3 regions of the Arthrobacter sp. 05L44 genome follow, and region 2 is predicted to be linked to each of the others. Evidence: riboswitches for the same ligand, from Rfam matches in the RefSeq annotation. Region 2 holds a riboswitch; each other region holds the start of a gene.
The links. A riboswitch is a leader RNA that binds a small molecule or an ion and turns the genes downstream of it on or off. The one in region 2 is predicted to bind thiamine pyrophosphate.
Positions count from the first base shown of each region.

Region 1: linked by a shared signal. The riboswitch ahead of AC1DHY_RS04965 (ECF transporter S component) and the one ahead of thiC (phosphomethylpyrimidine synthase ThiC) in region 2 are both predicted to bind thiamine pyrophosphate.
Region 3: linked by a shared signal. The riboswitch ahead of thiO (glycine oxidase ThiO) and the one ahead of thiC (phosphomethylpyrimidine synthase ThiC) in region 2 are both predicted to bind thiamine pyrophosphate.

Region 1 covers NZ_JBFTNS010000001.1:1,060,824-1,064,091, forward strand. Annotated here, with positions in the region: gene AC1DHY_RS04960 (ABC transporter ATP-binding protein) at 1-1,324, opposite strand, end outside; gene AC1DHY_RS04965 (ECF transporter S component) at 1,338-1,970, opposite strand; TPP riboswitch at 2,040-2,178, opposite strand; gene AC1DHY_RS04970 (heme-degrading domain-containing protein) at 2,333-2,872, shown strand; gene AC1DHY_RS04975 (DUF4235 domain-containing protein) at 2,914-3,177, shown strand; gene mnhG (monovalent cation/H(+) antiporter subunit G) at 3,209-3,268, opposite strand, start outside.
Region 2 covers NZ_JBFTNS010000002.1:30,410-33,677, reverse strand. Annotated here, with positions in the region: gene AC1DHY_RS05375 (VOC family protein) at 1-644, opposite strand, end outside; gene AC1DHY_RS05370 (amidohydrolase family protein) at 725-1,816, opposite strand; TPP riboswitch at 1,894-2,001, shown strand; gene thiC (phosphomethylpyrimidine synthase ThiC) at 1,997-3,268, shown strand, end outside.
Region 3 covers NZ_JBFTNS010000001.1:336,811-340,078, forward strand. Annotated here, with positions in the region: gene thiS (sulfur carrier protein ThiS) at 1-58, opposite strand, end outside; gene thiO (glycine oxidase ThiO) at 55-1,305, opposite strand; TPP riboswitch at 1,296-1,413, opposite strand; gene thiE (thiamine phosphate synthase) at 1,440-2,144, shown strand; gene AC1DHY_RS01525 (ferritin-like fold-containing protein) at 2,145-2,816, opposite strand; gene AC1DHY_RS01530 (RNB domain-containing ribonuclease) at 2,857-3,268, shown strand, end outside.

The DNA.
Region 1 (3,268 bases), on a different contig from region 2:
GGCGTTCCAGGAGCTCGTCCACGCGTTCTTCACCATGGCCCAGGTGGCGCGGACCGAACTTCAGCTCGTCCAGCACCCGACCGGTCACGAACTGGTGCTCGGGTTCCTGGAACACGGTGCCGATCCTGGCGATCAACTGCTGGGCCTTCCACTTGTAGGGGTCGATGCCCGCGCCGGCGCTCAGCTCGGTGGTGGCCGATACTGTTCCCGCCACCGGGGCCAGCAGGCCGGCCAGGGTCAGGGCGAAGGTGGACTTGCCGGAGCCGTTCGGGCCGGTGATGGTCAGGGCCTCTCCAGCCCGGACCTGGGCCGCGAGGCCGGTCTGCACCGGCGCCGGCGGGATGGCCCTGAAGCCCTGGAGCAGGCCCGAGCGGCGGGTCCGCTCGCGGGACACGGCGAGGCCTTCGGCGGCCAGGAGCAGCTGCCCGGACTGGACGCCGCCGGACTGGATCCCGCCGGCGGGGACGCCGCCAGACTGGACGCCGTCCCCACCGGGTTGCCGGCGGGGACGGGTGGGCGGCACGTGGCCCGGCACCCAGACCCCGGCAGCGATGAGCATGTCCCTCGCCTGCGCCAGGACCTGGTCCGGGGCGCCGTCCAACAACACGGCCGGCTCCGTGGCAGAGCCCGGCTGCAGCACCACGATCCGGTCGACGAGGTCCTTCCACACGGCCACCCGGTGCTCCACCACCACCAGCGTGGCTCCGGTCCGGTCCAGGCACCGTGCCACGGCGTCACGGACTTCCAGGACACCCGCGGGGTCGAGGTTGGCCGTGGGTTCGTCCAGCAGCAGCAGCCCGGGCCGCATGGCGAGGATCCCGGCGAGCGCCAGGCGTTGCTTCTGTCCGCCCGAGAGCGCGGACGTCGGGTGCTGCAGCGGCAGGCCGGCCAGCCCGACGTCGTCGAGCGCCTCCGCGACCCGCCGCCAGATCTCCGCCGGGGGCACGGAAAGGTTCTCGGCGCCGAAGGCGACGTCGTCACCCAGCCGCGAGAGCACCACCTGGGTTTCGGGGTCCTGCTGGACCAGGCCCGCCGTGCCGCGCCGGGCCCGGGGCGGGGCGCCGTCGATCAGCAGGCTGCCGGTCTCGTCCGAATCCTCGGAGTCCGCGGCCGGTCCCGCGCCGGCGCTGTCGCCGAGCACCCCCGCCAGGGCGTGCAGCAGCGTGGATTTTCCCGCGCCGGACGGCCCCAGGAGCAGCACGCGTTCGCCGGGGCTGATGTCCAGGTCCAAGCCGCTCACGGCCGGGCGGGTGCGGCCGGCATGCCGCCAGCCCCAGCCGCGGGCGGTGACCGCAGCCGGGCGCACGTCGTCGAGGGTTCCCATACGTGTCCGGGCCCTAGGAGAACACGGGTTCCGTTGCCGCCTTGCGGGACGCGAAGGAAGCCAGCACACCGGTCCGGGCCAGGCCGCGGGTGGCGATCCAGGCCAGGGCGCCGGCGATCACGGCCCCGGAGATGGCGCAGAAAATGATGTAGGCGAGCTTGTCACCGGTCTCGTACGCGATGTTCCAGCCCCAGGGCAGGAAGGAGTCGTTCAGGCCGCAGAACAGGCCGGCGCCCGCTCCGGCCAGCAGCGAGACCGGCAGGTTGAACCGCTTGTAGAGGAACGCGGCGAAGATGAGCTCCGCGCCGAGGCCCTGCAGGAAGCCGGAGAACAGCACGGACGCGCCGTACTGCGAGCCCATGATCAGCTCCCCCGTGGCGGCTACGGTTTCGCAGAACACGGCCGCTCCCGGCTTGCGGATAACCAGCATGCCCAGAATCGCGGGGATCATCCACCCGCCGGCGTACAGCCCGGTCAGTGGCGGGTAGACCGCGTTCAGCGGCGTGGTCACCACGTTCGCGCCCTGGTCCCAGGCCCAGAAAATTACGCCGCCGGCAACAGCGATCAACGCCGCCACCACAATGTCCACCACCCGCCAGGTGTATTTGCCCGTGGTCAGTGTCTGCTTTGCAGAAATATCAGTCATGTCTTCCTCCTGAGGTACAGGAGGGGAGGGTGCTCCGGTGGCGCCGCGGTTTGCACCGCGGGTGCCGGGCACCCTGAGAACTCGACTCCCTTGCGCCGGTACTAACCGGATCAGGTTCGAGGGTCTGCGGCTGTCCGCACTCTCAGCGCCCACCTAAGGTTCCGGACTGCTCCGGAGGCCCGACGGCGGCGCTCCCCTGTCGTATGCAATTCACCCTTGTGGGCTGGCTCAGTTTACACCCGGCAGATCGCCCGCACGAGCCGGTGACCGGGATCGGCCTGCTTGGTAGAGTCTGCTCAGATCGCGAGCATCGGCCGCAGCCGCGGCCGGGCCCCGGCCGCGGCTGACGGAAGGTGATTCCTTTGACCGACTCCCCAGCGCCTTCCCCCGACTTCGACCCCGATTCCGCGGAGCCCCAGCCGCCGGGTTCCCTGGCGGCGCTCATCGGCCGCATCCTCACCGAAATCGAGGAGCTCCAGTTCCGGTCCTTCAGCAAGGACGACGCCCTGGACCTGGGGCTGCTCCTGGTGGAACTGGGCCGGGAGCGCTCCCATCCGATCGCCATCGACATCACCAAGGGCGAGCAGGTGCTCTTCCACGCGGCGCTGGAGGGCGCCACCCCTGACAACGGCCGCTGGATCAAAGCCAAGCAGCGCACGGCCGTGCGGTACGAGGTCCCGTCCCTGCTCGTGGGGCTGCGGGCGCGGGCGTCCGGGCGGCGGATCGAGGACAACGCCTGGTTCGACCAGCTGGAATTCGCGGCCCACGGCGGCTCCTTCCCGATCTACCTGCGCGGAACCGGAATGATCGGCACGGTCACCGTATCCGGCCTGCCGCAGAAGGCTGACCATGAGCTGGTGGTCGAGGCGCTGTCGGAAATCCTCGGACGGCAGGGACGCTAGGCTAGGGGGAGCCCTGTTTCCGCCCGCAAGGAGTACGACGCATGAACATCCTCATCAAGTTGCTCGGCACCGGCATCAGCCTCGTCGCCGGTTTCGTCGGGACCAAGCTGGTCGACACCGCGTGGGAGAAGACCACCGGCAACAAGCCGCCGAAGGGCCACGACGACGACGTCCCCACCACCCTGCGCCAGGCCCTGACGTTCGCGCTGATCTCCGCTTCGGTCAGCGCCATCATCCAGGTCCTCGCCAACCGCGGCACCCAGCGCGCCATCAGCCGCTTCGCCAAGACCCAGGACATCGTCTAAGGGCACACCGCTATGGGCACACCGCCCGGCGTCACTCGCCGTCGTCGGTGAACCCGCGTTTCCCGGCCGCCTGCTGCACCACGGCTTCGAG
Region 2 (3,268 bases):
GAGACAAAGAGCGCCTGGCCGTGCCAGCCGGCGGTCTTCTCAAAGCCGAGTGTGCCGACGTAGAAGTCGTGTGCGGACTGCACGTCGCCGACCTGCAGGTGGACGTGCCCGACGCCGGCCTCGGCCTCGCGCTGTCCGGCCAGTGAGGCCTCGGTCAGGTGCTGCTCAAGGTACCGCTGGGGTGGCAGAGCGAGGCTATCCATCACCACGTTCGTTCCTTCCCAGGACCAGGCGTCGCGCGGCCGGTCCCAGTAGAGCTCGATGCCGTTGCCCTCGGGATCGTTGAAGTAGAACGCCTCACTGACCAGGTGGTCGGCGCTGCCGGTGAAGGACTGCGGTTCGTATTGGGCGGCGGAGGCGATAGTGGCGGCCAACGAAGCCTGGTCATCGAAGAGCAGGGCGGTGTGGAACAGGCCCGCTTCACCGCGCGAGGGCAGGTTGAGTCCGGGCGCAGGCGCGAGGTGGACCAGCGGCTTGGCCTTGCGGCCGAGGTAGAGGCCGCCGTCCTGCTCGGCCACGATGTCGAGGCCAAGGGCGCGCTGGTAGTAGTCGGTCATCACCTTCATGTCGCCGACCTTGAGCATCACGGTGCCCATGGTGAGTTCGGCCGGAAGGAGATCCTGGGTGCTGGTTTCTGCGGTCATCGCAACGCTCCGGTGGTTTGTGGCCACCGCCTTTCGGTGACCCTTCATAGTGCTAAATTACTTGAAGCTTCAATTTATTCCTAATGCACCTCGGACCGAACCACTTGTCCGCGCAACACTATGCTCCGTGGTGCCTGCAGGGTGGCGAGATCCCGGCGCGGATCCTCACTGCAGACCAGCACATCGGCACTGGCACCCTCGGCGATGCCCTCTGCGCCGAGCCATGCCCGCGCGGCCCAGGCGGCGGCGTCGAGGGCGGCCCGGGCGGGCAGTCCCGCGGCGTGCATGGCCTGGATCTCGTCGGCAATCCGCCCGTGCTTGATGACACTGCCCGCGTCGGTCCCGGCGTATAGAACGACGCCGGCCTCGTGCGCCTCGAGGACCCGCTCGGCCCGCCGTTCCCAGAGCCCGAGCATATGGGCTGCATAACGGGGAAATTTGTCCCGCGCCTGGGCCGCGATGTCCGGGAAGGTCGCAATATTGATCAGGGTCGGCACAATCGGCACGCCCTGTTCGATGAAGCGGGGCAGGTGCCGGGGCAGCAGGCCCGTTCCATGCTCAATGCAGTCGATCCCGGCGTCGAGCATGTCGTCCAGGGTCTGCTCGGCGAAGCAATGCGCCGTGACGCGGGCCCCCTCGTCGTGGGCTGCACGGACTGCGTCCATGACGGCCGCCGCCGGGAAGCTGGCGGCGAGATCGCCGGCGTCGCGGTCGATCCAGTCCCCCACCAGCTTCACCCATCCGTCGCCGGCACGGGCCTGCTTGCGGACCGTCTCGACCAGTTCCTCCGGCTCCACTTCAACGGCGAAGCCCCGCAGGTACCGGCGGGTCCGGGCAATGTGCCGGCCGGCGCGGATGATTCGAGGAAGGTCGGCCCGTTGCTGGACCCAGCGGGTGTAATGCACCGCTCCTGCGTCGCGGACCAGGAGGGTCCCGGCGTCGCGGTCCGTCTGCGCCTGCCGTTCCACTACGTCCTCCGGAACGTCGCCCTCCGGGCCGAGGCCGATGTGGCAATGGGCGTCGACCAGTCCGGGAATGACCCAGCCGTCCAGCACGAGGTCCGACGGCGCCCGCGGACGGTCGAAAGTCAGCTTGCCGTCGACCGCCCACAACCCGCGCCGCTCCTGATCCGGGGAGGTGAGGACCGTGCCGCTGAACTCGATAATGCTCATGGCCTACAGCTTAATCCGCATAACGACCCGGCGCCCCGGGACAACCGTCAACTACAAGCAGCCTGTGGTAGCTTCGTCTACGACCACACGGGTGCCCTTGCAGGGGCTGAGATCGGGCTGACGCAGCCTGCGACCGTTGAACCTGTCCGGGTAATGCCGGCGAAGGAAGTGAGTAACCCTTTGAGCACCACAAATCCCCAGCACAGCCCTGCCCGATACGGGAACAGCACGGTTCAGAACGGCCCCGCCGCCGTTGCTGCCCCGCCGGTAACCCAGTCACTGAAGTCGCATGGCCTGGCGTATGTCGAAGCCGGCGGGATCCGCGTACCGGTGACGGAGATCGCCTTGGAGCCGTCGCCCGGAGGCTCGGCAAATCCGTCGTTTCGGGTGTATCGGACGGCAGGCCCGGGCAGCGATCCCGTCGTGGGTCTGGCCCCGTTCCGTAGCGACTGGATCACCGAACGCCTGGACACCGAGCCCTACAGCGGCAGGGAACGCAACTTGCTCGACGACGGCAAGTCCGCGGTCCGGCGGGGCGCCGCCTCTGCCGAGTGGCGCGGCGCGCCCCCGCAGCCTCGCCGCGCGGTTGCCGGCCGGACGGTCACGCAGATGCATTACGCGAGGAACGGAACGGTCACACCCGAGATGCGCTACGTCGCCCTGCGCGAGAACTGCGACGTCGAACTCGTTCGCAGCGAGCTGGCCGCCGGCCGGGCGATCATCCCCAGCAACATTAACCACCCGGAGTCAGAGCCGATGGTCATCGGCAAGGCGTTCCTTGTGAAGATCAACGCCAACATCGGCAACTCCGCCGTTACCAGCTCTATTGCCGAGGAAGTCGACAAGCTTCAGTGGGCCACGCAGTGGGGTGCGGACACCGTCATGGACCTCTCCACCGGTGACGACATCCACACCACGCGCGAGTGGATCATCCGCAACTCCCCCGTCCCCATCGGCACTGTACCGATCTACCAGGCGCTGGAGAAGGTCAACGGCGAGGCGAATGCCCTGACCTGGGAGATCTTCCGGGACACCGTGATCGAACAGTGCGAACAGGGGGTGGACTACATGACCATCCACGCAGGCGTGCTACTGCGTTACGTCCCCCTGACAGCCAACCGGGTTACGGGTATCGTGTCGCGCGGCGGCTCGATCATGGCCGGGTGGTGCCTGGCGCACCACCGGGAGAACTTCCTCTACACACATTTCGATGAGCTGTGCGAGATTTTCGCGAAGTACGACGTTTCGTTTTCGCTGGGCGACGGACTGCGGCCGGGCTCGACGGCGGACGCCAACGACGCTGCCCAGTTCGCCGAGCTGGATACCCTGGCTGAGCTGACCCAGCGGGCGTGGGAGTTCGATGTGCAGGTCATGGTTGAAGGCCCCGGACATGTGCCCCTCCATCTGGTCCGGGAAAACGTGGAGCGCCAGCAGGAACTATGCCAGGGCGCT
Region 3 (3,268 bases), on a different contig from region 2:
CGCTGACGGTGGCGCCGTCGGCGACGGCGTGCTGTGCTCCGTTGAGCCTGATGTTCATGCTGGTGTCCTGTCTTTTGCTGAGAATCTATGGGCCGCGGCCTGGGGGCGGGGAAAGCGGTCGGGGCGGAACCGGGCCCAGCGCGGATCCGGCCGGCCGTCCAGCAACGCCTGGCAGATCGCCGCGGCGGCCGGAGTCAGCAGGACCCCGTGCCGGAAGAACCCGGTGGCGATGATCAGGCCCTCGATGTCAGGGCCATCCCCCGGACCGGCGACCCGCCCGATCAGCGGGGCGTTGTCCGGTGTGCCCGGCCGCGCCCGCGCTGTGGCTTCCAGCAGTTCGAGTTCGGCGACCGCCGGAAGAAGCTGCTGGGCGTCACGCAGGAGCTGGTAGACGCCGCCGGCCGAGACCGCGCTGGCGGTCGAAGGTGCGTCCTCGCGCTGGGTCGCGCCGATCACCACCGTGCCGTCGTCCCGGGGCACGATGTACACCGGGACCCCGCGGACCAGCCCCCGGACCGTGGAGCCCAGCAAGGGACGGAGCCGGGGCGGCACCCGCAGCCTGAGGATGTCACCGTAGACGGGGCGCAGCGGCAGCACCAGCCCCTGCGGCAGGGCCTGCAGATCGGTTGCGCCGAGGCCGTTGGCCACGACCGTTTCGGTGGCGCGGATATCTCCCCCGCCCTCCAGCCGGGCCCCGGCGACGCGGCCGTCATCCCAGAGCAGGGCGGCCGCCCGGCTCGGCACGGCCACGAATTCTGGGTCGGCGGCCAGCAGACGCCCCATCCGTGCCAGCAGCCGCCGCGGGTCCACCTGGTGGTCGGCGGGGATGGCGAAGGCGCAGGAGATGCCGGGGCTCAGGAGGGGCTCCCGGGACCGTGCCTCCCGCACCGTCAGGGGGTCCACGGCCAGGCCGCACGCCAGCTGCACCTCCCGCAGGTCGGTGAGCGCCCGGCGGTCGGCGGCGTCCACGCCGACGGCGAGGGTCGGCGTCGTGCTGTAGCCGGTGCTGCCCGGCTGCGGGCCGCCGTCGGGCAGGCCCCCGGGCGCGCCGTCGGCCAGGCTGGCGGCGAAGGCCGGCCACAGCCTGGAGCCTTCGAGCATCAGGGCCAGGAGGTCTTCCTCCTGGTAGTGCAGTTCGCTGACCGGCGCCAGCATGCCGGCGGCGGCCCAGCTGGCGCCGCTGCCAGGGGCATCATCGATGAGGGCCACAGTCCGGCCGGAGCGGCGCGCTGCCCAGGCGATTCCGTGGCCGATCACTCCCCCGCCGATCACGGCGACGTCGTACGGTACGGCTGGTGGGGTCATGGTTTCCTTCCCTACGCCGGTACTAACCGGATCAGGTCAAGCGGTCGGCTCTGACGCCCTCTCAGCCCGGCGGCCGCGTACGGCCCGCGGGCTCCCGCGGTATGCGCCCAGTTTAGAGGAACTACGCTTGGGATATGAGCCAGGACCTGCACACCACCGCCCGCCTGTATCTGTGCACTGATGCACGGAAAGAGCGCGGGGACTTTGAAGATTTTGTCGACGCTGCCTTTGCCGGCGGGGTGGACATCATCCAGTTGCGGGACAAGTCGCTGGAGGCGGCCGAGGAACTGGAGCTCCTCGGGGTCCTGCACGCCACGGCGCAGCGGCACGGCCGGCTGTGGGCCGTCAATGACCGCGCCGACCTCGCCTCGCTGGCGGGTGCGCCGGTCTTCCACATCGGCCAGAAGGACATTCCGTTCACGGCGGCCCGCGACTTCCTGGGCAAGAACACGGTGATCGGCATGTCCACCCACACGCCGGACCAGGTGGACGCGGCCATCGCCGCCTCCCCGGGCCGGACCGGCTTGGACTACTTCTGCGTGGGGCCGGTCTGGGCGACGCCCACCAAGCCTGGCCGCGCCGCGGTCGGAACGGACCTGGTGCGGTACGCCGCCGCGGCGATTTGGCGGGCCTCGGAAGCCGGCGTCGGCAAGGTCTCCGGAGTGGTGCCGTGGTTCGCGATCGGCGGGATCGATCTGGGCAACGTGGAGCAGGTGGTCGACGCCGGGGCCCGCAGGATTGTGGTGGTCCGGGCGATCACCGAGGCCGCGGACCCGGCGGGCGCAGCGCGCGCCCTGCTCGCCGCGCTCGACGCCGGCGCGGATTCCGACGTCGGCTAGCTAGCCCGCGAGCCCCAGCCCGGACATCCGGCGGGAGTGCCCGGCGGCGAGTTCCGCGGTGAGCTCCCGGGCGAGCTCACCGGCCCGGGCCGGGTCCTCACCGGCCAGCCCGTCGAGGAACGCGTGGTCCACACTGACCCGTTGGGCCTGGGTGAGCGCCTCGCCGAGCAACCGCCGGGCCCACAGGGCCAGCCGGGAGGCCAGCCGCGGGTCATCGGCCAGCGCCGCCTTCAGCCGCTCCCGGAGCACGGCCGTCGCGTCGCCTGCGGACTGGACCTGCTCGATCAGGCCGGCCGTCCCGGCGTCCACATAACCCGAAACCCGCCGGTAAAAGTCGGCGGAGACCGTGTCGATCACGTACGCCTTCATCAGTGACTCGTACCAGTCGGCGGGCCGGGTGCGCTCATGGAAGTGGTCCACCGAGGCCTGGAACGGCTGCATCGCCTCCTCCGCGTCCACGCCGAGTTCGGCCAGTTTCGCGCAGACCAGCTCGAAGTGCTGGAACTCGATGACGGCAAGGCGGCCCAGCACGGACCGGTCGTGCAGGGTGGGCGAATACCGGGCGTCGGAGGAGAGCCGTTCGAACGCCGACAACTCCCCGTAGGCCATAACGCCCAGCAGGTCCCTGCGGAAACGGTTGAAGCGGGCGGGCTCATCCGGGGAGGTGCTCATGCTTCAACACTAGCGGCGGAAATCGGGCTACCCTGATTCCGTGTCTCATCATCGCCTGACTCCGAGCGTCCGACAGCAGCAGAACCAGCTGGCCCAGGCGCTTAACGCGCTGCGCACCGTCCTGGAACTGCCGGGACCGTTCCCGGCCGACGCGCGGCGGGACGCCGAGGCCGCCGTGGCCGGCCATGAGCTGCCCGGCCTGGACCTGACGCACGTGGAGTTCGTAACCATTGATCCGGCGTCCTCCACGGACCTGGACCAGGCCCTGTACATCGACCGCTCCGGTGACGGCTACAAGGTGTTCTACGCGATTGCCGATGTCCCCTCCTTCGTGGCTCCCGGCGGTGCACTCGACGCCGAGACCAGGCGCCGCGGGCAGACGTTCTACACCCCGGACGGCCGGATCCCGCTGCACCCCGAGATCATCAGCGAGGCCGCCGGCAGCCTCCTCG